One region of the Streptomyces sp. NPDC058295 genome, then DNA from elsewhere that is predicted to be linked to it. Evidence: riboswitches for the same ligand, from Rfam matches in the RefSeq annotation. Region 1 holds a riboswitch; each other region holds the start of a gene.
What was found. A riboswitch is a leader RNA that binds a small molecule or an ion and turns the genes downstream of it on or off. The one in region 1 is predicted to bind thiamine pyrophosphate.
Positions count from the first base shown of each region.

Region 1 (7,655 bases):
GAGGATCGCGCGGGCCGCGGGGACGGGCAGGTCGCCCTGGCCGAGGTGGAGCACGTGGGCGGCGGCCGCGTGCGCGACGTCCGCGCGGTCGTTGACCGCGAGCAGCTTGCCGTGCCGGGCACAGGCGTCGGCGAACGCCTCGAGGTGCTCCAGCTCCTCGGCCGCCTCGATGCCCTTGTCCCGCAGCTGGACGATGTCGACACCGCCCGCGAGGACCGCGTCCAGGAACTCCGGGAGGTCGCCCTGGCGGGTGCGGGCGTCCGTGCAGAGGTACAGCAGGGCGTCGGCCAGGCCGGTGCGGGCGGTGTCGGGCATACGAAGGTCCCCCCAGTGCGGTGGCGTACGGGAGCGAGCGCCCCCGCACGCCGGGTGTGTCGGTTCGAATACGCGGGTCAGACGGCGAGCGCCTGGGCGCGGCGCTTCACCTCCGTGCCGCGATTCTCACTCAGGGCCTGCGCGGGGGTGCCGGGCAGGCTCGGGTCGGGGCTGAAGAGCCACTCCAGCATCTCTTCGTCCTTGAAGCCGTCGTCCCGCAGCAGGGTCAGGGTCCCGACCAGGCCCTTCACCACCTTGTCCCCGTCGATGAAGGCGGCGGGGATGTGCAGCGCGCGGTTCTCGCCACGGCGCACGGCGATGAGCTGGCCGTCCTTGATCAGCTGCCGGACGCGGATCACGTCGACATCGAGCATCTCCGCGATGTCGGGCACGGTGAGCCAGGCGGGGACGAGAGCATCGGTCTTTGCGTCAATCTCGGTCACGGGAACAAGCCTGCCATCTGCCGCTGACAGTCGGAAACCGAGCCGGTCCGACCAGGCGCTCAGGTCGCCGCCGTCGCCGCCTTCATCGGCCTCGCCGGGTCCGCGAGGAGCCGCGGATTCATGGGCGTGCCCGCCAGGATCAGCCGCTTGCCCTGGGCGAGGTCGCGCGCCCGGCCCACGGCCAGCAGGGCGACCAGCCGGTCCTCGCGCAGCCAGCACACCGACCAGGCCGGCCCCGACGGGTCGCCGCGCCACAGGACGCGGTCGGCGTCGGCGTGGTGCCCGGCGTACTGGACGAAGCGGCCGAACTGCTCGGACCAGAAGTACGGGACCGGGTCGTAGACGGCCAGGGGTTCGTCGGTGGCGGCGCCGACGATGTTCGCCGCGACCGTGCGCGGCCCCTGGAGGGCGTTGTCCCAGTGATGGACGAGGAGCCGCTCGCCGTACCGCCCCGAAGGGAAGGATGCGCAGTCGCCGACCGCGTACACATCGGGCACGGAGGTCCGCAGCTGGGCGTCGGCGACGACTTCGCGGTGGGCGCCGAGCGCGACGCCGGAGCCGGCCAGCCAGGCGGTGGCGGGGCGGGCGCCGATGCCCACCACGACCGCGCCCGCGGGCAGCCGGGAGCCGTCGTCCAGGACGACCGCACCGGGCTCGACGCGCTCCACGCGCGCGTGGGTGCGCAGCTCGATGCCGCTGTCGGCGTACCAGGCGGCCATCGGGGCGGCGACCTCGGCGGGCAGCGCCCCGGCCAGCGGCCGGTCGGCGGCCTCGACGACGGTGACCGCGCAGCCGGCCTCCCGCGCGGCCGTGGCGAACTCGGCGCCGATCCAGCCGGCGCCGACGACCACGATGTCGTGCTGACGGGCGAGCACGGGCCGCAGCCGTTCGGCGTCGTCCAGGGTGCGCAGCAGGTGCACGCCGGGCACGCCCTCGGCGCCGGGCAGCCGGATAGGTTCGGCGCCGGTGGCGAGGACGAGGACGTCGTAGGGGACGGGCCCGGCCTCGGTGTCCAGCTCGTGGTCGGCCGGGCGAAGGCCGCTCACCTCGCGGCCGAGCACCAGCTCGATGCCGAGGCCTTCGAAGTCGACGTCGAAGGCGGAACCCTCGGCGTTGCCCAGCAGGACGGCCTTGGACAGCGGGGGCCGGTCGTAGGGCTGGTGGGGCTCCGCGCCGATCAACGTCACCGTGCCGTCGAAGCCCTGTTCCCGCAGGGCCACGGCGGTCTGCACCCCCGCCATGCCCGCGCCGACGACCACCACGCGCCGCCCGGACGGGCCGCCTTCTTCCTGCCTCTGCTCACTCACCTGATCACCTTAGGCGGCTGACGAATCGTCAGTCAGTGCTCGTGCGCCGTGACCTGCTCCACAACGCTGGTGCCGCTGCCCTCCTGCGACTCCCACGCCCAGCTCTCCTCGAGCCGCACCCGTCCGTCCGCGAGCTCCGTGACCGTCGAGACGCAGTGCCCCGAGGACGTCGTCCCGTCGTGCTTGAGCTGTACGTACCGGAAGTCGAGCCGGTCCCCTTCGCGGGTACCCACCAGATGCCCGCGTACGACGTCACCGCCCGCGTACTCCGCCCAGATCTCACCGCCGCGCTCGTGGTACGTGAAGCGGGTGCGGGTGCCGACCTGGCCCGGGGCCTGGTCGGCGACGGGCGCGAGGACGAGGCCGTCCAACGAGCGGGGCATGACGAAAGGCTCCCTTACAGAGGCGCCGGACCACGGGCTAGGGTGGCCAACCTAGAGCACACGCGGGAGTCCGGACGCACCGGGCTGAGAGGGAGGCTGGCGGCCTCCGACCGTCGAACCTGATCCGGGTCATGCCGGCGAAGGGAGGGGCTGGACGCCCATGTCGTCTCCACGTACGTCAGACGTCCTCGTCATCGGGGGCGGGATCATCGGCCTGGTCACGGCCTGGCGGGCCGCGCAGCGCGGCTTCGCCACGGCGGTGGTCGACCCGGCGCCGGGCGGCGGGGCCGCCCAGGTGGCGGCCGGGATGCTGGCCGCCGTCACGGAACTGCACCACGGCGAGCAGACCCTGCTCGGCCTCAACCTGGCCTCCGCCCGCCGCTATCCGGAGTTCGCGGCCGAGCTGACGGAGCTGACCGGGCACGACCTCGGCTACCGGCGCTGCGGCACGCTCGCGGTCGCGCTGGACTCCGACGACCGCGCCCATCTGCGCGAACTGCACGCACTGCAGCAGCAGTCGGGGCTGGAGTCGGAGTGGCTGTCCGGGCGTGAGTGCCGACGCCTGGAGCCGCTGCTGGCGCCCGGGGTGCGGGGCGGGCTGCGGGTCGACGGCGACCACCAGATCGACCCGCGGCGGCTGACCGCGGCGCTGGTGGCCGCGTGCGAGCGGGCCGGGGTGGCCTTCCACCGCGTACGGGCCGAGCGGCTGTCCGTCGTGGGCGAGCGCGCCACGGGGGTCGTCACGCGGGACGGTACGGCCCTGGAGGCGGGGCAGGTGGTGCTCGCCGGCGGCAGCCTGAGCGGACGGCTCGCGGGGGTGCCGCAGGACGTGCTGCCGCCCGTACGGCCGGTGAAGGGCCAGGTGCTGCGGCTGACCGTGCCGCCGCGGTACGCGCCGTTCCTGAGCCGGACCGTACGGGCCGTGGTGCGCGGCAGCCAGGTCTACCTGGTCCCCCGGGAGAACGGCGAGCTGGTCGTGGGCGCCACCAGCGAGGAGCTGGGCTGGGACACCACGGTCACGGCGGGGGGCGTGTACGAGTTGCTGCGCGACGCCCACGAGCTGGTCCCCGGGATCACCGAGCTGCCGCTCACGGAGACGCGCGCGGGGCTGCGGCCCGGATCCCCGGACAACGCGCCGCTGCTCGGGCCGACGGAGCTGGCGGGGTTGCTGCTGGCCACCGGCCACTACCGCAACGGCGTGCTGCTGACGCCGGTGACGGGTGACGCGATGGCGCACGCCCTGGCCACCGGGGAGCTCCCGGACGAGGCCCGTCCCTTCACGCCCCGGCGCTTCGGCGCCACCGCACTCTCGGAGCAGTCCGCATGAACACCCGGCAGAACGCCAGGAAGAACGCGCCCGTGCAGATCTCGGTGAACGGAGAGCGGCGCGAGTTCGCTCCCGGTACGGCCCTCGACAGCGTCGTACGGTCCCTGACGCCGGCGCCCTCCGGGGTGGCCGCGGCGCTCAACGAGACCGTCGTCCCGCGCGCGCAGTGGCCGTCGACGGCTCTGCGCGACGGTGACCGGGTGGAAGTCCTCACCGCGGTCCAGGGGGGCTGAGCCATGGCCGACGATCCCTTCGTCCTCGGAGGCAGGTCCTTCTCGTCCCGTCTGATCATGGGCACGGGGGGCGCGCCCAGCCTGGAGGTGCTGGAGCGGGCGCTGGTGGCGTCCGGGACCGAGCTGACGACGGTCGCGATGCGCCGGGTGGACCCCTCGGTGCACGGTTCCGTGCTGTCGGTGCTGGAGCGGCTCGGTATCCGGGTGCTGCCGAACACGGCGGGCTGTTTCACCGCCGGGGAGGCCGTGCTGACGGCCCGGCTGGCGCGGGAGGCGCTGGGCACCGATCTGGTCAAGCTGGAGGTCATCGCCGACGAGCGCACGCTGCTGCCTGACCCGATCGAGCTGCTGGAGGCGGCGGAGACGCTGGTGGACGACGGGTTCACGGTGCTGCCGTACACGAACGACGATCCGGTGCTGGCCAGGAAGCTGGAGGACGTGGGGTGCGCGGCGGTGATGCCGCTGGGTTCGCCGATCGGCTCCGGACTGGGCATTCGCAACCCGCACAACTTCCAGCTGATCGTCGAGCACGCGCGCGTGCCGGTGATCCTGGACGCGGGGGCGGGCACCGCGTCGGACGTGGCGCTGGCGATGGAGCTGGGGTGTGCGGGGGTGATGCTGGCGTCGGCGGTGACGCGGGCGCGGGAACCCGAGCGGATGGCGTCGGCCATGCGGGCCGGCGTCGAGGCGGGAAGGCTGGCCCGGCTGGCCGGACGGATCCCGCCCCGCTACTTCGCGGAGGCGTCCTCGCCGGTGGAGGGCCGGGCCGTGCTGGACCCCGAGCGCCCCGCGTTCTGACCTCCGCAGCGCTACCGTCCGGTCTGCGGATACGGGAGTCGCGGGACCCGTGGGTTGCGTCACAGGTCGGCTCCAGTCGCGCTGCGATCGCGGTGGAAACGGCGGAGGTGTCAGCGGCGGCTCGTACACTCACCTGCGTGGACACGACCCTTCAGGACCCTCTGGTCGGGCAGCTGCTCGACGGCCGGTATCGCGTAGAGGCGCGGATCGCGGTCGGCGGGATGGCCACGGTCTACCGGGCCGTGGACACCCGCCTGGACCGCGTGCTCGCGCTCAAGGTGATGCACCCGGCGCTCGCCGCCGACGGGGCGTTCGTCGAGCGGTTCATCCGGGAGGCGAAGTCGGTCGCCCGGCTCGCCCACCCGAATGTCGTTCAGGTGTTCGATCAGGGTGCCGACGGGTCGTACGTCTATCTCGCCATGGAGTACATCGCCGGATGCACGCTGCGTGACGTGCTGCGGGAGCGCGGGGCGCTCCAGCCGCGGGCCGCGCTCGACATCCTGGAGCCCGTGCTGGCCGCCCTCGGCGCCGCGCACCGGGCCGGGTTCGTGCACCGGGACATGAAGCCCGAGAACGTGCTCATAGGGGACGACGGGCGGGTCAAGGTCGCGGACTTCGGGCTGGTGCGGTCCGTCGACACCGTGACCAGCACCACGGGAGCCGTGCTCGGCACCGTCGCCTATCTCGCCCCCGAGCAGATCGAGCAGCCCGGCGCCGCCGACCCCCGTGTCGACGTGTACGCGTGCGGGGTGGTGCTCTACGAGATGCTCACCGGTGAGAAACCTCACGACGGCGACTCCCCCGCGATCGTGCTCTACAAGCACCTCCACGAGGACGTTCCGCCGCCGTCGGCGCTCGTCCCCGGGATGCCCTTCGAGCTGGACGAGCTCGTGGCGTCGGCCACCGCCCGCACCCCCGACGTCCGGCCGTACGACGCCGTCGCGCTGCTCGGGCTGGTGCGGGAGGCGCGCGCTCCGCTCAGCGTGGACCAGCTGGACGCGATGCCGCCGCAGGCGGTGACCGCCGGACACGACAACGCCGAGGACCGGACGAGCGTGATCCCGCGCTCGCTCACCGTGCCCCGGCCGCTGCCCGTCAACGACGACGACCCCGCCGACGGCGAGGACCCGCTCAACCGCACCTCTCGCTTCCAGAGCGGGCCGCCCCTGCCGCCCCGGCGCCGTTCCGCACGGCCCCGGCGCGGGGTGCTCGCGCTCGTCGCCGCCGTCCTGCTGGTCTTCGGCGTGGGCGCCGGTGTCTGGTACATCAACTCCGGCCAGTTCACCAAGGTCCCCGCCGTGCTGACGCAGAAGGAGGCGGAGGCCAGGACACGACTGGAGGCCGCCGGCCTCGAGGTCGGCAAGGTGCGGCACCAGAACAGCGACACCGTGAAGCGCGGCACCGTCATGGACACCGACCCCGATCCGGGCGCCCGGATCCGCAAGCACGACTCCGTGACGCTCACCGTCTCCGACGGCCCGGAGATCGTGAAGGTGCCGGACGTGACGGGCTCCCGGCTGGACAAGGCCAAGGAGCTGCTGAAGACGGACGGCCTGGAGCCGGGGCTGGTCACCCAGGAGTTCAGCGAGGACGTCATCAAGGGCTTCGTGATCAGCACCGACCCCGAGGCGGGCACGAAGCGCCGCGCGGGCACCGCGGTGGCGATCGTGGTCAGCAAGGGCAGCCCGATCGACATCCCGGACGTCACCGGCGACGCCCTGAACGACGCCAGGGCCGAGCTGCAGGAGGCCGGCCTGAAGGTGAAGGTCGCCACCGAGCAGGTCAACTCCGAGTTCGACAAGGGCCTGATCGCGGCACAGACCCCGGAGGAGGGCAGCGAGGCCACCGAGGGCGACACGGTGACGCTGACGGTGTCCAAGGGGCCGGAGATGGTCGAGGTCCCGGACGTGGTCGGCGCGAGCGTCGACGACGCCAAATCGCTCCTGGAGCAGTCCGGTTTCGAGGTCGAGGAGGACCGGGGGCTGCTCGGGATCTTCGGCGACACCGTGAAGAGCCAGTCCGTGGACGCCGGCGACACGGCACCCAAGGGATCGACGATCACGATCACCATCCGGTGACCGGGCGGTGCCGGGGCGGTGCGCGGGGCATGACACCCTGAACGGGTGAGTTCTCCAGCCCCTCTCCCCTCCCGCAACCCCATCGGCGGTCACGTCCCCGTGGCCGGCGGTCTGCACGACGTGGGCATGTCGTACGCGCACGACCTCGACGCCGAGACGGTCCAGGTCTTCGTCGCCAACCCGCGCGGCTGGGCCACTCCGGTCGGCAACCCGCGCCAGGACGAGGCCTTCCGGGAGGCGTGCGCGGCGCGGTCGGTCCCGGCGTACGTACACGCGCCGTACCTGATCAACTTCGGCTCGCACACCGAGGCGACGGCCGAGAGGTCGGTGGAGTCGATGCGGCACTCGCTGCGCCGCGGGCGGGAGATCGGCGCGCTGGGCGTGGTCGTGCACACGGGGAGCGCGACGGGCGGGCGGGACCGGTCCGTGGCGCTGAAGCAGGTGCGGGAGTACCTGCTGCCGCTGCTGGACGAGCTGACCCACGACGACGACCCGTTCCTGCTGCTCGAGTCCACCGCCGGCCAGGGCGCCTCGCTCTGCTCCCGGACCTGGGACTTCGGGCCGTACTTCGAGGCGCTGGACGCCCATCCCAAGCTGGGCGTCTGCCTCGACACCTGCCACATCTTCGCCGCCGGGCACGATCTGACCGGCCCGGCCGGGATGCACCAGACCCTCGATCTGCTGGTGGACACGGTCGGCGAGGGCCGGCTGAAGCTGATCCACGCCAATGACTCCAAGGACGTGGTCGGCGCCCACAAGGACCGGCACGAG
Region 1 covers NZ_JBHVYO010000069.1:16,543-24,197, reverse strand. Annotated here, with positions in the region: gene thiE (thiamine phosphate synthase) at 1-315, opposite strand, end outside; gene ACFVYS_RS40240 (Rv2175c family DNA-binding protein) at 393-758, opposite strand; gene ACFVYS_RS40235 (NAD(P)/FAD-dependent oxidoreductase) at 818-2,020, opposite strand; gene ACFVYS_RS40230 (hypothetical protein) at 2,098-2,448, opposite strand; TPP riboswitch at 2,501-2,611, shown strand; gene thiO (glycine oxidase ThiO) at 2,609-3,775, shown strand; gene thiS (sulfur carrier protein ThiS) at 3,808-4,008, shown strand; gene ACFVYS_RS40215 (thiazole synthase) at 4,012-4,806, shown strand; gene pknB (Stk1 family PASTA domain-containing Ser/Thr kinase) at 4,944-6,884, shown strand; gene ACFVYS_RS40205 (deoxyribonuclease IV) at 6,930-7,655, shown strand, end outside.

Region 2 (7,655 bases), on a different contig from region 1:
TACGTGAAGGTCCGCGAGGAACTGCGCCACCCCGCGCCGTCCACCCCGTCGTCCCCGTCCGAGACCGGCTCCGCGGAGCCGGGCGCGGCCGCGGTGGGGCTCGCCACCACCATGGGGGAGGCGGTCCAGGCCGCCGAAGCCGCCGGGGCGGGCGCCGTCGCCGCCGTCCTCACCCCCGTCCTCGCCGGGACCGCCGCGTTGATCTTCCTGCTCGTCGGCTACCTCCTCAGGGCGCTGGACCCCGAGCAGGCGTTCGCCCGGACCATGGTCACCGCCGGCTGGACGTTCGGGGCCGTGGCCGTGGCCGCGATCCTCGTCGCCACCGTCGCGCTGCTGCTCACCGCCCTGCGCAACCGGCCCTCCCTGGAGGCCGGACCGTACGGCGAACTGAGCGAGGAGGTCGACCAGGCCCGGGAAGCCTGGCGAGATGCCCTGCTGGAACGCGGCATCCTGCCGTTCCTCCGGGAGGCCCTCGCCGATCCCGGCACGGCGGCCGCTTTGCACACCGACCCGGCGCCACCGGCCCCGACCGGTCGCCTCCCGAAGATCGGCTATGACCGCCCGGGCTTCAGCAGCCCCGACGACGGCCGCTCGACCGGCCCGCGGCCGAGCTTCAGCAGCCCGGACTACAGCAGCCCGGACTTCGGCGGCCCGGAGCACCACCCGGAATAGGCACTCGGCTTGCGCCCCCGCCGACCCCGCCGAGGGGAGCGCAAGCCGTACGCCGGGCGCCGGACGGCTCTGACGGAGAGCCACCCTACGGATCGGTGCTGCCCTGCGGTGCTCAGCGCTGCCCTGTACGGGTCGAAGTCACAGGGGTGGCAGCGCGGAGTCGTACGTCCGGGCTTCCGGGCTTCCCGGCCTTCCGGCTTCCGGCCTCCGGCTTCCGGCTTCCGGCATCCGGCATCCGGCATCCGGCATCCGGCATCCGGTCAGAGAATGCCCGCCCGGCCGGCCGCGGCGATCCAACTGGGGAACTCGGACAGCAGCCGGTCGTAGAGCTCCTGGTCCGGGAGGGTGCTGATGTCGTCCACGGAGAAGAAGCCCACGTTGTCGACGCGGCGTCCGGGCAGTGTGTCGAACCGCTCCAGGACCCCGTAGTTGGACCGGCCCAGCCCCACGAACTGCCAGAAGATCGGCTCCTCGACCGCCGCACGCAGCTCCCGCTCGATCGCCGCGTCGCGGTAGACCCCTCCGTCGGAGAAGAACAGCACCAAGGTCGGGGCGGCCGCCGGATTCTCCCGGACATACGACCTGACCTGGGCGATCGCCTTCTGTTCCTCGTTCTGGATGCCGACCGAGCGCATGTCGACCTGCCCCGGCTCCATCCCCTTGCGCGGCTTCTTGCCTCGCCGGAACAGACTGATCTCACCCACCCGCACATGCAGCCGCAGCCACTCGGGGAGTTCACCCAACCGCAGGTCGGGAAGGCGAGCGGCATCGCTGGCGAAGGTCCAGGCCTGCATCTCGCCGTCGTCGTCGAGTTCTGCCGCCACCGCGGCCATGCGCTCCACGACGTCCGCCACCACACCGCGTGAGTACAGGAACGCCATGGACCCGGAGGCATCGAGGACGAGCACGACCCGCGCGCTGATCCCCACCGCCCCCCGCTTGCTCAGACTGACGGCGACCTGCTCCTTGCGCAGCGACAGCCGCTTGCGCATGTCGACGGGAAGCCGTTCCTCCCCCTTGGTCAGACGGGGGCCCGACGGTGAGGTGGTTGTCGGTGGGGTGGGTGCGGGTGGGGTGATGGTCCATGGGGTGACCGCGGGTGGGGCGACGGCAGGTGGGGTGGCCGCCGGGCGGTACGGAGGGGTTGGGCGGTGCGGTGGGGTGGCCGCCTGCTCCGGCTCGTCGTCGACCGTGATCCCGAAGTCCCTGGCCACCCCCGCGAGCCCGGAGGCGTACCCCTGCCCGACCGCCCGGAACTTCCAGCGCCCCTCGCGCAGGTACAGCTCACCGGCGATGAACGCCGTCTCCGTGTCGGCCTGCATCTCGAAGCGGGCCACTTCGGAGCGCCCGTCACCACCGAAGAGCCTCAACGTCAGGCCGGTCACCTGGCCGAACATGCCCCCGTCGGCCGACGCGCACAACACCACGCGCGTGATGCCGGCCTCCAGGGACCGGAGGTCCACCTGGACGGTGTCGGTCATGACACCGGCTTCGCTCCTCTTGCCGGCGTGCCGCACGGCGCCGGACGCGTGCAGCGGCTGGTTGTAGAAGACGAAGTCCCCGTCGTCACGCACCCGTCCGTCCTGCGCCAGCAGCAACGCCGAGGCATCGATGTCCGGTCCACCGGCCCCTTCGGCCCAGCTGAGTTCGACCCGTACGTCCGGCACGTCGACCGGCAGATTGGCACCCTTGCTCAGGGATCGCGCTGTCATGGAGGCAAGTCTGCCGAGCCGGCGCCCTGGGGCAACCGAACGAGCGCGATGCCTTCCTCCTGGGCGACCGCCAAGAGCGTGCCGTCGGGACGCAGCACCGCGACCGGTGTCGGTATGTGGGTGACTCCAAAGGCACCCACACGGCGTGACACCTTCACCTCGGGCCACTCCGCCAGTACCTCACCGGTGGTGACGTCGATCAGCCGAGGGTGCCCGTGCAAGGAGACGCCGCGACCACCGCCCGCGAGCAGCGTGCCTACCTCGAAATCGGCAGAGCTCCGGTGCAGCCACGCGCGCTGGGACAGTGACCACACCCCGATCTGATGGCGCCCGAGCGAGACGATCCCCTCGTCGTCGAGGAGTTCGTCTCCGGTCGTCACCGCCAGTCGGTCGTCGTCGAGCCAGCAGGCCGACTCCACCTCGGCGTCGATCCCCGGCTGCGTCGGCAACACCCCACGCCCGTCCAGTACGGCCGGGTCCGCCAAGGCGCTCTCCAGATCGAAGACCTCGACGATTCCGTACGGATGCCACACCCAGCCGGCCACCAGCACGTGCCGGCCGTCCCCGCTCACCGACAGCCGGGAATGGAACACGTCCTTCGCCTCGCGGGCGCCGGTGGTGAGCCGCTGCCCTGACGCCGCGTCCTCGATCTGGAGAACGTTGTACTCCTCCGGGCAGTGGACCAGGATCTCCCGGCCGTCCCTCAGGACCCCCAGGGCCACGGGGTAGTCGTAGTCCTCGGCGTGCTCCGGGCTGCGCGTCAGCGCACGGAGGGGGTGCGTGCCCTCCAGCAGCAGCGCTTCGGTCCCCCGTTCCGCATAGACGACGCTGTAGCGGCCGGAGGGGGAGACGACACTTCTGTCGAAGCCGGGGCCGTGATCGGTGGCCGTCCGGCGCTCCACACCATCGGTGCTCCACGCCCGGCCGCCCACCGCATCGACCAGCTCATCGCCCCGCCAGGCCAATGACCGGACCGGCGCCGTCGACTTCATCCACTCCAAGGTCCCTCTCCCCCCGATCGCAACAACGCCCTCTCTCCCCCCTCCGCGCCGGTCGCTGATGGCGCTGTCCCCAGGCCTCGGACCTCCGGGGACAGCGCCGTTCCGCGTACGTCAGTCAGCCAGCGGCAGGTACACCCGGTTCCCGCTCGCCGCGAACTCCTTCGACTTCTCCAGCATGCCCTCGGCGATCTCCTCCGCCGAGGCCCCCTCGGCCGCCCCGGCGCCGAACCGCTCGTTGATGCTCTGGCTGATCTTCATCGAGCAGAACTTCGGCCCGCACATCGAGCAGAAGTGCGCCGTCTTCGCCGGCTCCGCGGGGAGTGTCTCGTCGTGGAACTCCCGTGCCGTGTCAGGATCGAGGGCCAGGTTGAACTGGTCCTCCCAGCGGAACTCGAAGCGGGCGTCCGACAGCGCGTCGTCCCATTCCTGCGCACCGGGGTGCCCCTTGGCGAGGTCGGCTGCGTGGGCGGCGATCTTGTAGGTGATGACACCGGTCTTGACGTCGTCACGGTTGGGCAGGCCCAGATGCTCCTTGGGCGTGACGTAGCAGAGCATCGCCGTGCCCCACCAGGCGATCATCGCGGCACCGATGCCGGAGGTGATGTGGTCGTACGCCGGCGCGACGTCCGTCGTCAGCGGGCCGAGCGTATAGAACGGAGCTTCATCACAGATCTCCTGCTGAAGGTCGATGTTCTCCTTGATCTTGTGCATCGGGACATGGCCCGGGCCTTCGATCATCGTCTGAACATGGAAACGCTTCGCGACCCGGTTGAGTTCCCCGAGGGTCCTCAACTCCGCGAACTGAGCCGCGTCGTTGGCGTCCGCGATGGAACCCGGCCGCAGGCCGTCGCCCAGCGAGTACGTGACGTCGTAGGCGGCGAGGATCTCGCAGAGTTCCTCGAAGTTCTCGTAGAGGAACGACTCCTTGTGGTGCGCGAGGCACCAGGCCGCCATGATCGAGCCGCCCCGGGACACGATGCCGGTCTTGCGGTTGGCGGTGAGCGGGACGTACGAAAGGCGGACACCGGCGTGGACCGTCATGTAGTCCACGCCCTGCTCGGCCTGCTCGATGACGGTGTCCTTGTAGATCTCCCAGGTCAGCTCCTCGGCGCGGCCGTCGACCTTCTCCAGCGCCTGGTACAGCGGCACCGTGCCGATGGGAACGGGGGAGTTGCGCAGCACCCACTCGCGGGTGGTGTGGATGTTGCGGCCGGTCGACAGGTCCATGACCGTGTCGGCGCCCCAGCGGGTCGCCCAGGTCATCTTCTCGACCTCCTCCTCGATGGAGGACGTCACCGCCGAGTTGCCGATGTTGGCGTTGACCTTCACCAGGAACCGCTTGCCGATGATCATCGGCTCGATCTCCGGGTGGTTGACGTTGGCCGGCAGCACGGCGCGGCCCGCCGCGATCTCCTCGCGAACCACCTCGGGGGAAACGTTCTCTCGGATGGCCACGAACTCCATCTCGGGTGTGATCTCCCCCCGGCGCGCATACGCGAGCTGGGTGACCGCCTCGCCGTCCCGCCCGCGGCGCGGCAGGCGCGGCCGGCCAGGGAAGACCGCGTCGAGGTTACGCAGCCCGCCGCGCGGTGAGGTGTGCTTGAGTCCGTCGTCCTCGGGACGGACCGGCCGGCCCGCGTACTCCTCGGTGTCGCCCCGGGCGATGATCCAGTTCTCGCGCAACGGCGACAGGCCCCTGCGGACCTCCGTCTCGACGAGTGGATCGGTGTACGGGCCGGAGGTGTCGTACAGGCTGACCGACTGCCCGTTGGTGAGATGCACCTGACGAACCGGCACCTGTAGATCGGGGCGGGTGCCCTCGACGTACCCCTTGTGCCAGCCGATGGACTTCCCGGCCTCCGAGGCATTCACGTCGACCGTGCTTTCGCTGGTCGCGTGCTGCGTGAAGGCAGGCGTGCGTGCGTCCTTGTTGGTCATGAGACCTACTCCCTACGCCGGCATTACCCGGTAACAGGTTCGGCGGTCGACGCAGCGGCTACCGCCTGCCGATGTTTCATGTGAAACATCACTCGATTCGAGAGACGTTCCACGTGAGACATCGCGAAGACGGAGGTCAGCGCCCTCTCAGCCCGGTGCTCCGAGCTCCCGCGTGTGCAAAGGTTGTCTCCACGCTAGCGTCAATTCTGGCGCGGTGAACAGAGGGCCCGTGTCGTTCTTGCGATGATCGGTCGGTGACCACGACACACCAGCCCCCGTACCCGCCGCCCGAGCCGCCCCGCCGACCGGGCGCCGGCAGCGGTCCCGGCAATGGCTCCGGCAATGGCTCCGGAAGCGGTTCTGCCGGCGGCCCCAGAGGGGACCGCGACTCCGGCAACGGTCACGATCACCCGCGCAGTCCCGACCACGGGCCGGGATACGCAGGCGGCCTCGGCGGACTGAGACGTGCCGGAACCCCTGGCGGGCAACGCCCCCGCCCGATCGAGGGCCGCGGGGCAGGCCCGGGGACGCAGTCGGGACCGGGGGCGCGGTCTGGGTCGGGGGCGGGAAGCGGCCTGGGCTACGGCAACGGTCCAGAGCCCGGGACCCGCCGGGGATACCGGAGCGGGCAGGAGTACCGCAGCGGGCAAGGGCCCGAGAACGACCAGGGATACGGGGACGGCCAGGGATACGGGAACGGCCGCGGGTACGACGACGGGGATGGGTCCGTGCCCGGGCAGGAGTACGGACCCGACCATGATTCCGGCCCTCGTCCCGGCCCGGGCCCTCGTCCTGAACGTGGCTCTGGTCCTGTTCCTGGTTCTGGTCCCGGCCCTGGTGACGGATATGGCTTCGACCGCGAACACGGTCATGGGCAGAGTCACGACGGCGGTCATGGCGGTGGCCCCGGGAACGGTTCCGGAGAGGGCCACGGCGGCGGACACGGCCATGGCCCGGGCGACGGGCACGGTTCCGGATCCGGTTCCGACGGCGGGCACGGGCATTCGCACAGCCACAGTCACGGCCCGGCCGCCCCTGTCTCCCAGCACCTGCGCAAGGTCATCGCGGCCATCCTCATCCCGTTCGGTGCCGCGGTACTGGTGGGGCTCGTGGTGCTGTGGCCCGGCGGAGCCCCTGCGCACGAGCGCACCGGAGTCGGCTTCGACCGGCAGACCCAGCAGGCCACGGTCACCAAGGTCGTGAGCTTGAGCTGCGCGTCGGTGAACGCCTCGGGTGACACCCCTACCGGCCACACCTCCACGGCCGAGGGCTCCTCCGCGCAGCAGCAGGCGGGCGGCACCTGCAAGAGGGCCACGATCCGGGTGGACACCGGCGACGACAAGGGCCGTACGTTCACGGAGATCGTCCAGCCCGACCAGTCACGGCAGTTGGAGCAGGGCGAGAAGGTCGTGGTCGCCTACGAGCCCTCCGCGCCGAAGGATCTCCAGTACTCGGTGACCGACGTGAACCGCCGCATCCCCATGGCGGTCCTGGCGATCATCTTCGCGGTCGCCGTCGTGGTCGTCGGGCGGCTGCGGGGCGTCATGGCGCTGGTCGCGCTGGCCATCAGCTTCATGGTGCTGAACTTCTTCGTGCTGCCCGCGATCCTCCAGGGGTCGAACCCGCTGGTCGTGGCGGTGGTGGGGTCGAGCGCCATCATGCTGATCGCGCTGTATCTCTGCCACGGGCTCTCGGCCCGCACCTCCGTCGCGGTGCTCGGCACGCTGATCTCGCTCCTGCTGATCGGCGTCCTCGGCTCGCTGTTCATCGACTGGGCCGCGCTGACCGGCAACACGGACGACAACACCGGCCTGATCCACGGCCTGTACCCGTCGATCGACATGAGCGGTCTGCTGCTGGCCGGCATCATCATCGGCTCGCTCGGCGTCCTCGACGACGTGACGGTCACTCAGACCTCGGCGGTCTGGGAACTGCACGAGGCCAACCCCGCCATGGGCTGGCGCGGCCTGTACCGGGCCGGCATCCGCATCGGCCGCGACCACATCGCGTCCGTGGTCAACACGCTCGTCCTCGCCTACGCCGGTGCCGCGCTGCCGCTGTTGCTGCTCTTCTCGATCGCGCAGAGCAGCGTGGGCAGCGTCGCCAACAGCGAACTGGTGGCCGAGGAGATCGTGCGCACCCTGGTGGGCTCGATCGGCCTGGTCGCCTCCGTGCCCGTCACCACGGTCCTGGCGGCCCTGGTGGTCTCCGCCGACCGGACAGGCCCTGGAAAGGCACCCGTGACGGCTCCGGAAGCGACTCCTGCGGCTCCGGCTGCGGCGGCCGCGGGCAGCGCCCAGACCCGGGGCGGCCGGGGCAGGCGGCGCAAGCG
Region 2 covers NZ_JBHVYO010000011.1:51,560-59,214, forward strand. Annotated here, with positions in the region: gene ACFVYS_RS14075 (hypothetical protein) at 1-672, shown strand, start outside; gene ACFVYS_RS14080 (VWA domain-containing protein) at 933-2,384, opposite strand; gene ACFVYS_RS14085 (hypothetical protein) at 2,381-3,376, opposite strand; gene thiC (phosphomethylpyrimidine synthase ThiC) at 3,497-5,323, opposite strand; TPP riboswitch at 5,316-5,505, opposite strand; gene ACFVYS_RS14095 (YibE/F family protein) at 6,052-7,655, shown strand, end outside.
Region 2: linked by a shared signal. The riboswitch ahead of thiC (phosphomethylpyrimidine synthase ThiC) and the one ahead of thiO (glycine oxidase ThiO) in region 1 are both predicted to bind thiamine pyrophosphate.

Region 3 (7,655 bases), on a different contig from region 1:
ACGCCTGAATGGTGTATCGATACGGCCGGGTGCCACGCCATTGACACGGATATCGGCGCGCCCCAGTTCCATCGCCAGGGACTTGGTGAGTTGGTTGAGTCCTGCTTTCGAAGCAGCGTAGGAAATTCCCTCGAAGGAACCGATGGTGCCTGCTATGGACGATACGTTCACTATGTCGCCCCATCCGAGGCGGAACATATGTGGCAGGATCGCGCGGCAGCAGAGGAATGCTCCCTTGAGGTTTGTGTCGATGACGTTGTCCCAGGCCTCTTCTGACAACTGATGGGTGGGCGCAAACGAGGCGACACCCGCGACGTTGACCAAGCAGTCGAGTGGGCCGGCCAGCGAAGCTGCTGTGTCCATGAAGTCAGTGACCGAAGAACTATCCCGTACATCGACTTCGAGGGCATGAGCCATGTAACCGTGTCGGGTAATTTCGGTGATCAACCTCTCCGCGGAAATTTGCCCCGAGTGGTAGCCCATGATGACGTGTGCACCCTCGTAGGCCATGCGTTTCGCGATGGCGCCGCCGATTGCCCCTGATGCGCCGGTGACGACTACAACCCTGTCGGCAAGCCTTAAATCCATCGTAGCCCGCCATGGTCTCCATGGAAGAGAAGCATCAATGATTCCTCGCTGCACGCCATGTCAGGAATAGGAATCCGCGGAGGAAAGTAGCGGCACTTACCAGAGCTGCAAACAACAGGCTGATAGCGATATTTCCGGCCCAGGTGTCGCCATACGGAACCTTCGAGGTGAGCAGGTTCGATTGAAGTAGGAGGAAGAGGCCGACTGCCAGGAGGAGAACGATACTGACGCTACTGATGGTCCGGAGTAGTTGCGCGCGTTGCTGGGCCGCGTGGAAATGCCGAATGGCCGTACTGTGATGGCGTGCTCCGACGACCAGGGATTCTATGAGGTCGTGTACGTTCGACGAGGCGATGAACATCGTCGTTGCAACCCAGAGGCCTAGCCCTTCCGTCTTTACCAGCATGACGGGATTTTCCCGGCCGGCAGTGTAGAGCAGGGGAAGCCATCCTTTTGACCACTTCTGGAAGGCGCCTGTATACATCTTGGTCGGATGGAGTTCTTCGATGGATCTAGGGCTCGTTGATCCTGGCGGGAACCATGATGTGTCGGGAGGCTGAGAATAGGCAGAGTTGATGGGGGCGGCTATGCCCTGGAGAAGTGGATGTCCCTTGAGTCTCGGGTTCACCTGTACCGTGGGCCCGTACAGGTACGTTTCTCTCAACTGGACGGCGATCTGCCCGGGAAAGAGAATGTCATAAGCCCGTTGCGCAGGGCGCCACCGCTTTGGCTGATTTTCCATGATCACGACACCGCCGCGGCGGACGAACTGGATGAAGTGGTCATCGTAGAATGCAAGAATGTCCTGAGCGCGATCCGCCGCGTACATCACTGCCCCGTCGAGTACACACCAATTGAATATGACGACGTCATAGGCGTAGACGTTAAAGAATAGTCGTGACTCCATATTTTTTTGCAGGCTGACCAACTCGAATTCGACCCCGGGGAGAGATGAAAGCTGTTCGCCCCAGAAGCACTTTCTGCGCCTCGCCGGGTCAAGGTCGTCGACAATGACAGCCACCCTCATCTCTTGTCCTCACCTTCGACTGCATCAAGAGCTTTGATGAACATATCGAAATCACCGATGGACAAAACGCGTTCTGCCTCCATGTCGATGCCGGGCTGTCCTCGGCGACACCAGATTCCGATGGCGTAGTCAAGAAGTCCGAGCGGGGTTTTAATGTCAGATCGATATGAGTCACCAATGACAACGATGAAAAGAGATTCCAACGGCCTGTCGAGGTCCTGGGAAATGCCAGAAAGTGCTAGGTCGTAGAAATCTTCACTCGGCTTGTCGATCGGATCGCCGATGAATGCCTTGGAGTATCGGATGCCGTGATTCTTGAGGTTCTCCATCCTCCGATTCTTGTCTTCGAGTGATTCTTGAGGATCGTATGTGAATTGCCCGTTGCTTCGCTCTCGGTATCGGGCATCACTGGACGTCATTAGGTAGGCTGGCGCCCCTTGAACGGCGAGTTTCTGCGAGAGCCGAGCCGCGTCGGGGAACACGATTGGGTTCTCGCGCATATGCTCCCAATACTGATCCGTGCAACGCCGGAGTGCGTCCGCTGTGAGAAGGGCACCACAGTCCTCGATGGCGATGCGGAGCAGGATCTCGCGACTGAAGGGCCGGGTGAGGTGCCACTTCTCAAGGATCTCGCGCTGGTAACTGCGGACCCGGGAGTCGAGCGTTTTTAGGGAGAGAAGTCTGTCTTTGTCGGAGACTGAGACCTGTTGATGGACCATGAGCAACTCGTCGAACACTCTGCGAAAACGCTTGACTACGGAAGTTGCAAGTGATCCCGCCATTTCAGTCGCCAGTTCAGCCACTAGTGAGTCAGCTGCACGGTGATGCATGGACTGCGTATCGGTGAGCGTGTCATCGACATCGAACAGCCATACGACTGAGCGGTCAGCTGTCGGGATCAGGCGGCGAGCCCATTGTTGGACTTCCTGAGAGGTCATTGAGTTTCCCTTCCCGCGGAATGGCTGTTTGACAGGTTGTGTGGGCGCCTTGTGCTGCCGAGTTCGGCAGCTGTGGCGGCCGCGCCTATCGCGCCGGTCAGGGGTCCGTGGGAGGCTAGGCAAACGCGTACGCGCCGAGCGGGAGCCGGGAAGGATCGTCGGGACACTTCCCTTTGTACGGGATCAATCAGCGTAGATCCCAAGCCTGCGACGCCCCCACCCAGGACGACGACTTCGGGATTCAATACGTTCACCATGTTAGAGATGGCAACGATCAAAGCTGTGGTGGCTTCGGTCAGTGCTTGTTGTGCTTGTGGATCGCCCATATGCAGGGCCTCGCGGAAGTCGGCTTTTTTCGCTGCTGCCTCGGGCGCAGCTTCTAATGTCGATCCTTCGGCGCTCAGTTCGGCATAGCGTGCGGTGATGGCCGTTCCTGATGCGTACGAATTGAGGCAGCCCGCACTGCCGCAATCACAATTCCTTCCTGCGGGGTCGACGGTGATGTGGCCGATCTGCCCGGCCGTTCCGTCAATTCCTCGCAGTGGTATACCGTTCAGCAGAACCGCTCCGCCAACTCCCGTGCCGAGAGTGAGGCAGACGAGGCAACGTGGCCGTTCGCTCGGTGGGATGCTTGCCATATGGCCTAAAGCTGCCATGGTTGTGTCATTGTCGACGATGACGGGAACGCCCAGTCGCTGCTGGAGTAGCGACTGAAAGTCGACATTCAGCCACGTCGGCAGGATGATGGAATCTCGGAATGTTCTGTCCGGCGCGATGAGGCCTGGAAGTCCGACTCCCACCGCTTCCACTGATCGCCGCACATGATGCGTTTCCCTGAGTAGGCGATCGATCAATGCCTCAGAATGTTCGACAGATTGTTCGGGAGACGCTGAACGGTTCGTCGGTTCGGTAATTTCTGCAAGTATTTTCTTCGTACTTGAGATGAGGACGGCGGCGGTTTTTGTGCCACCTACGTCGATTCCGACCGTTAAACGGTTGTCCACCCCTTGCCTCCCATGGAGAAGGACTTCGGGCAAAGGATAGCCGGAGAGAGGTAGGGGGGGTAGAGAGCGAGCGAACTGCGAAATGATGGTGGTGGTGCGCTGCCGTGGGGGCGTTCTGCGACTTTGATCAAGTCGGCGCGGTGGATGTTGTGCGCCGGCGGAGCTGGAGACCCGTGTCCGGAGTGCACCCTGTCTGTCGAAGTCCGTGGCGTGGCTTCGAAAGGTCAGGTTCGGAGGAGAGGGGACCCAGATGTACAGGTCGTCCTACGTAGGGAGGCTCTCGGGCGTCTGCACGTGCGGCTGGAGGGCAGGCAGCCCCGAACGGCGTTCAGGGAGTGCGGTGGGAGGCTTGGCCCTGGGCCGAGCCAATCGATCTGCGACACTGGAAGAGTTATGCCTAAGCCCGGAGAACTCACTTTCGTCGCCCCCCGCGGAGCCAAGAAGCCGCCGCGGCATCTCGCCGACCTCTCGCCCGCCGAGCGGAAGGAGGTCGTGGCGGAGATCGGGGAGAAGCCGTTCCGTGCCAAGCAGCTGTCGCAGCACTACTTCGCGCGTTACGCGCACGACCCGGCGGAGTGGACCGACATCCCCGCCGGTGCCCGCGAGAAGCTGCGTGAGGCGCTGCTGCCGGACCTGATGTCGGTCGTGCGGCATCTGTCGACGGACCAGGGGACCACCCGTAAGACCCTGTGGCGGCTGTTCGACGGCACGCTCGTGGAGTCGGTGCTGATGCGCTACCCGGACCGGGTGACGATGTGCATCAGTTCGCAGGCCGGGTGCGGGATGAACTGCCCGTTCTGCGCGACCGGGCAGGCGGGTCTCGACCGTAATCTGTCCACCGCCGAGATCGTGCACCAGATCGTCGACGGGATGCGGGCGCTGCGGGACGGGGACGTGCCCGGGGGGCCTGCCCGGCTCTCCAACATCGTCTTCATGGGGATGGGCGAGCCGCTCGCCAACTACAAGCGGGTCGTCGGCGCCATCCGCGCGCTCACCGACCCGGCTCCGGACGGGCTCGGGATCTCGCAGCGGGGCATCACCGTGTCGACGGTCGGGCTGGTGCCGGCCATCCACCGGTTCTCCGACGAGGGCTTCAAGTGCCGGCTCGCGATCTCCCTGCACGCGCCGGACGACGAGCTGCGCGACACCCTCGTCCCCGTGAACACACGGTGGAAGGTGCGCGAGGTGCTGGACGCCGGGTTCGAGTACACCGAGCGGTCCGGGCGCCGGCTGTCCATCGAGTACGCGCTGATCCGCGACATCAACGACCAGGCCTGGCGTGGTGACCGGCTCGGGCGGCTGCTGCGCGGCAAGCCCGTGCACGTCAACCTCATCCCGCTCAACCCGACCCCGGGTTCGAAGTGGACGGCGTCGCGGCCCGAGGACGAGAAGGCGTTCGTCGAGGCGATCGCCGCGCACGGGGTGCCCGTCACGGTCCGGGACACCCGTGGCCAGGAGATCGACGGGGCGTGCGGTCAGCTCGCGGCCACCGAGCGGTAGTCTGATCCCGGTATCAGTTATCGGGTATCAGTACGTCCGTATCAGTACATCTTCATATTCCGACAGGGGAGCGCCACAGCGCTGAGAGTGCGGGAGAGTCCGCAGACCCTCTGAACCTTGCCCAGGTCATTCTGGGTAGGAAGTTCGGTCATCACTCAAGCTGTTGCGCCCTGCCCGGGCACCGGCGGAACCTTCCGCGGGTGCCCGGGCAGGGCCGCGTCTCTTCCTGGTCAACCCCAGGAGGAAATCCAGTGCACACCAGGACGTTCGTGGCCGCGGCCGTCGGCCTCGGCCTCGTCACGCTGTCCGCCTGCGGATCGTCGGACGACGACGGTTCGGCGGCGAAGTCCAAGACCGTCACCCTCGTCAGCCACGACTCGTGGGCCGTCTCCAAGAACGTGCTCGCGGACTTCGAGAAGCAGTCCGGCTACCGGGTGAAGGTCCTCAAGGACGGCGACGCCGGTCAGGCCGTCAACAAGGCCATCCTCACCAAGGACAACCCGCAGGGCGACGTCTTCTTCGGCGTCGACAACACGCTCCTGTCCCGCGCCCTCGACAACGGGCTCTTCCAGTCGTACGAGGCGAAGGGCGCGGACCAGGTCCTGCCCGCGTACCGGGCCGACCAGAAGAAGCACCGGGTCACGCCCGTCGACACCGGTGACATCTGCGTCAACTACGACAAGGCGTACTTCAGCGCGCACAAGCTGACCCCGCCCGCCTCCTTCGACGACCTGCTGAAGCCCGCGTACAAGAACCTGCTGGTCACCGAGAACGCCGCCACCTCCTCCCCGGGGCTGGGATTCCTCCTCGGGACCGCCGCGAAGTACGGCGACGAGGGCTGGGCGGACTACTGGAAGAAGCTCAAGGCCAACGGCGTGAAGGTGGTCGACGGCTGGGAGCAGGCCTACAACGAGGAGTTCTCCGGCTCTGCGGGCGGAAAGAAGGCGGGGGCCGACCGGCCGCTCGTCGTCTCGTACGCCTCCTCGCCGCCCGCCGAGGTGATCTACGGCGACCCGAAGCCGACCACCGCCCCGACCGGAGTCTCCGCCGGCACCTGCTTCCGCCAGGTCGAGTACGCGGGTCTGCTGAGCAACGCCGCCAACCCCGAGGGCGGCAAGGCGCTGCTCGACTTCCTGCTCACCGCGGAGTTCCAGCAGGACATGCCGCTCAACATGTTCGTCTACCCGGTGCGCCAGGGGGCCGCGGTCCCGGCGGAGTTCACGCAGTTCGGGCCGCAGGCGAAGGACCCCGAGACGCTGGACCCGGCGAAGATCGCCGACAACCGTGACGACTGGGTCAAGTCATGGACCTCGCTCGTACTGAAGTGACCGGACGCGCGGCCCGCGCGGGGAACGCGGCGCGGCTCGGACTCATGGCCGTGCCCGTCGCGTTCTTCGCGGTCTTCTTCGCCTACCCGGTCGCCGCGATCGTCGCCCGGGGACTCGGCTCCGACGGGGGCTGGCGCTTCGGGCGGCTGTGGGACGTGCTCGCGCAGTCCGACATCCGGCACGTCCTGTGGTTCACCACCTGGCAGGCGCTGGCCTCGACCGCGCTGACCCTCCTGGTCGCGCTGCCCGCCGCGTATGTCTTCGCCCGCCTGGAGTTCCCGGGCAAGCAGGTGCTGCGCGCCGTCGTCACCGTCCCGTTCGTGCTGCCGACGGTCGTCGTCGGCACGGCGTTCCTGGCGCTCGTCGGACGCGGTGGGCTGCTCGACGATCTGTGGGGCGTACGGCTGGACACCACGGTGTGGGCGATCCTGCTGGCGCACGTCTTCTTCAACTACGCGGTCGTCGTACGGACGGTGGGCGGGCTGTGGTCGCAGCTCGACCCGCGGCAGGAGGAAGCGGCGCGGATGCTCGGCGCGTCCCGGCTGACGGCGTGGCGCACGGTGACCCTGCCCGCCCTGGGGCCCGCCGTCGCGGCCGCCACGCTGATGGTCTTCCTCTTCACCTTCACCTCCTTCGGCGTGGTGCAGATCCTCGGCGGCCCCACCTTCTCCACCCTCGAGGTGGAGATCTACCGGCAGACCTCCGAGATCTTCGACCTGTCCACGGCCGCCGTCCTGACGATCGTCCAGTTCCTGGCCGTCGGCGCGATCCTCGCGGTGCACGCCCGGACCGTACGCAGGCGCGAGACCGCGCTGCGGCTGGTGGACGCGTCGGTGACGGCACGCCGGCCGCGCGGCGCCGGGCAGTGGGCGCTGCTTGCCGGAGTGCTCGGCACCATCGCCGTGCTGCTGGTGCTGCCGCTGGCGGTGCTGGCGCAGCGCTCGCTCGACGCGCCCGACTTCGCCTACTACCGGGCGTTGACCAGCGAGGACGGCAATGTCTTCCTGGTCCCGCCGATCGACGCGATCGGCAACTCGCTGCAGTACGCCGTCACCGCGACGGCGATCGCCGTGGCCGTCGGCGGGCTCGCCGCGGCCGCGCTCACCCGCCGGGACGCCGGACGGCTGGTCCGCGGCTTCGACGCGCTGCTGATGCTGCCGCTGGGCGTCTCCGCGGTGACCGTCGGCTTCGGGTTCCTGATCGCGCTCGACGAGCCTCCGCTGGATCTGCGCGGTACGTGGATCCTGGTGCCGCTCGCGCAGGCGCTGGT
Region 3 covers NZ_JBHVYO010000014.1:102,832-110,486, forward strand. Annotated here, with positions in the region: gene ACFVYS_RS17380 (SDR family NAD(P)-dependent oxidoreductase) at 1-588, opposite strand, end outside; gene ACFVYS_RS17385 (hypothetical protein) at 623-1,615, opposite strand; gene ACFVYS_RS17390 (hypothetical protein) at 1,612-2,553, opposite strand; gene ACFVYS_RS17395 (ROK family protein) at 2,550-3,557, opposite strand; gene rlmN (23S rRNA (adenine(2503)-C(2))-methyltransferase RlmN) at 3,951-5,057, shown strand; TPP riboswitch at 5,112-5,217, shown strand; gene ACFVYS_RS17405 (thiamine ABC transporter substrate binding subunit) at 5,309-6,385, shown strand; gene ACFVYS_RS17410 (ABC transporter permease) at 6,361-7,655, shown strand, end outside.
Region 3: linked by a shared signal. The riboswitch ahead of ACFVYS_RS17405 (thiamine ABC transporter substrate binding subunit) and the one ahead of thiO (glycine oxidase ThiO) in region 1 are both predicted to bind thiamine pyrophosphate.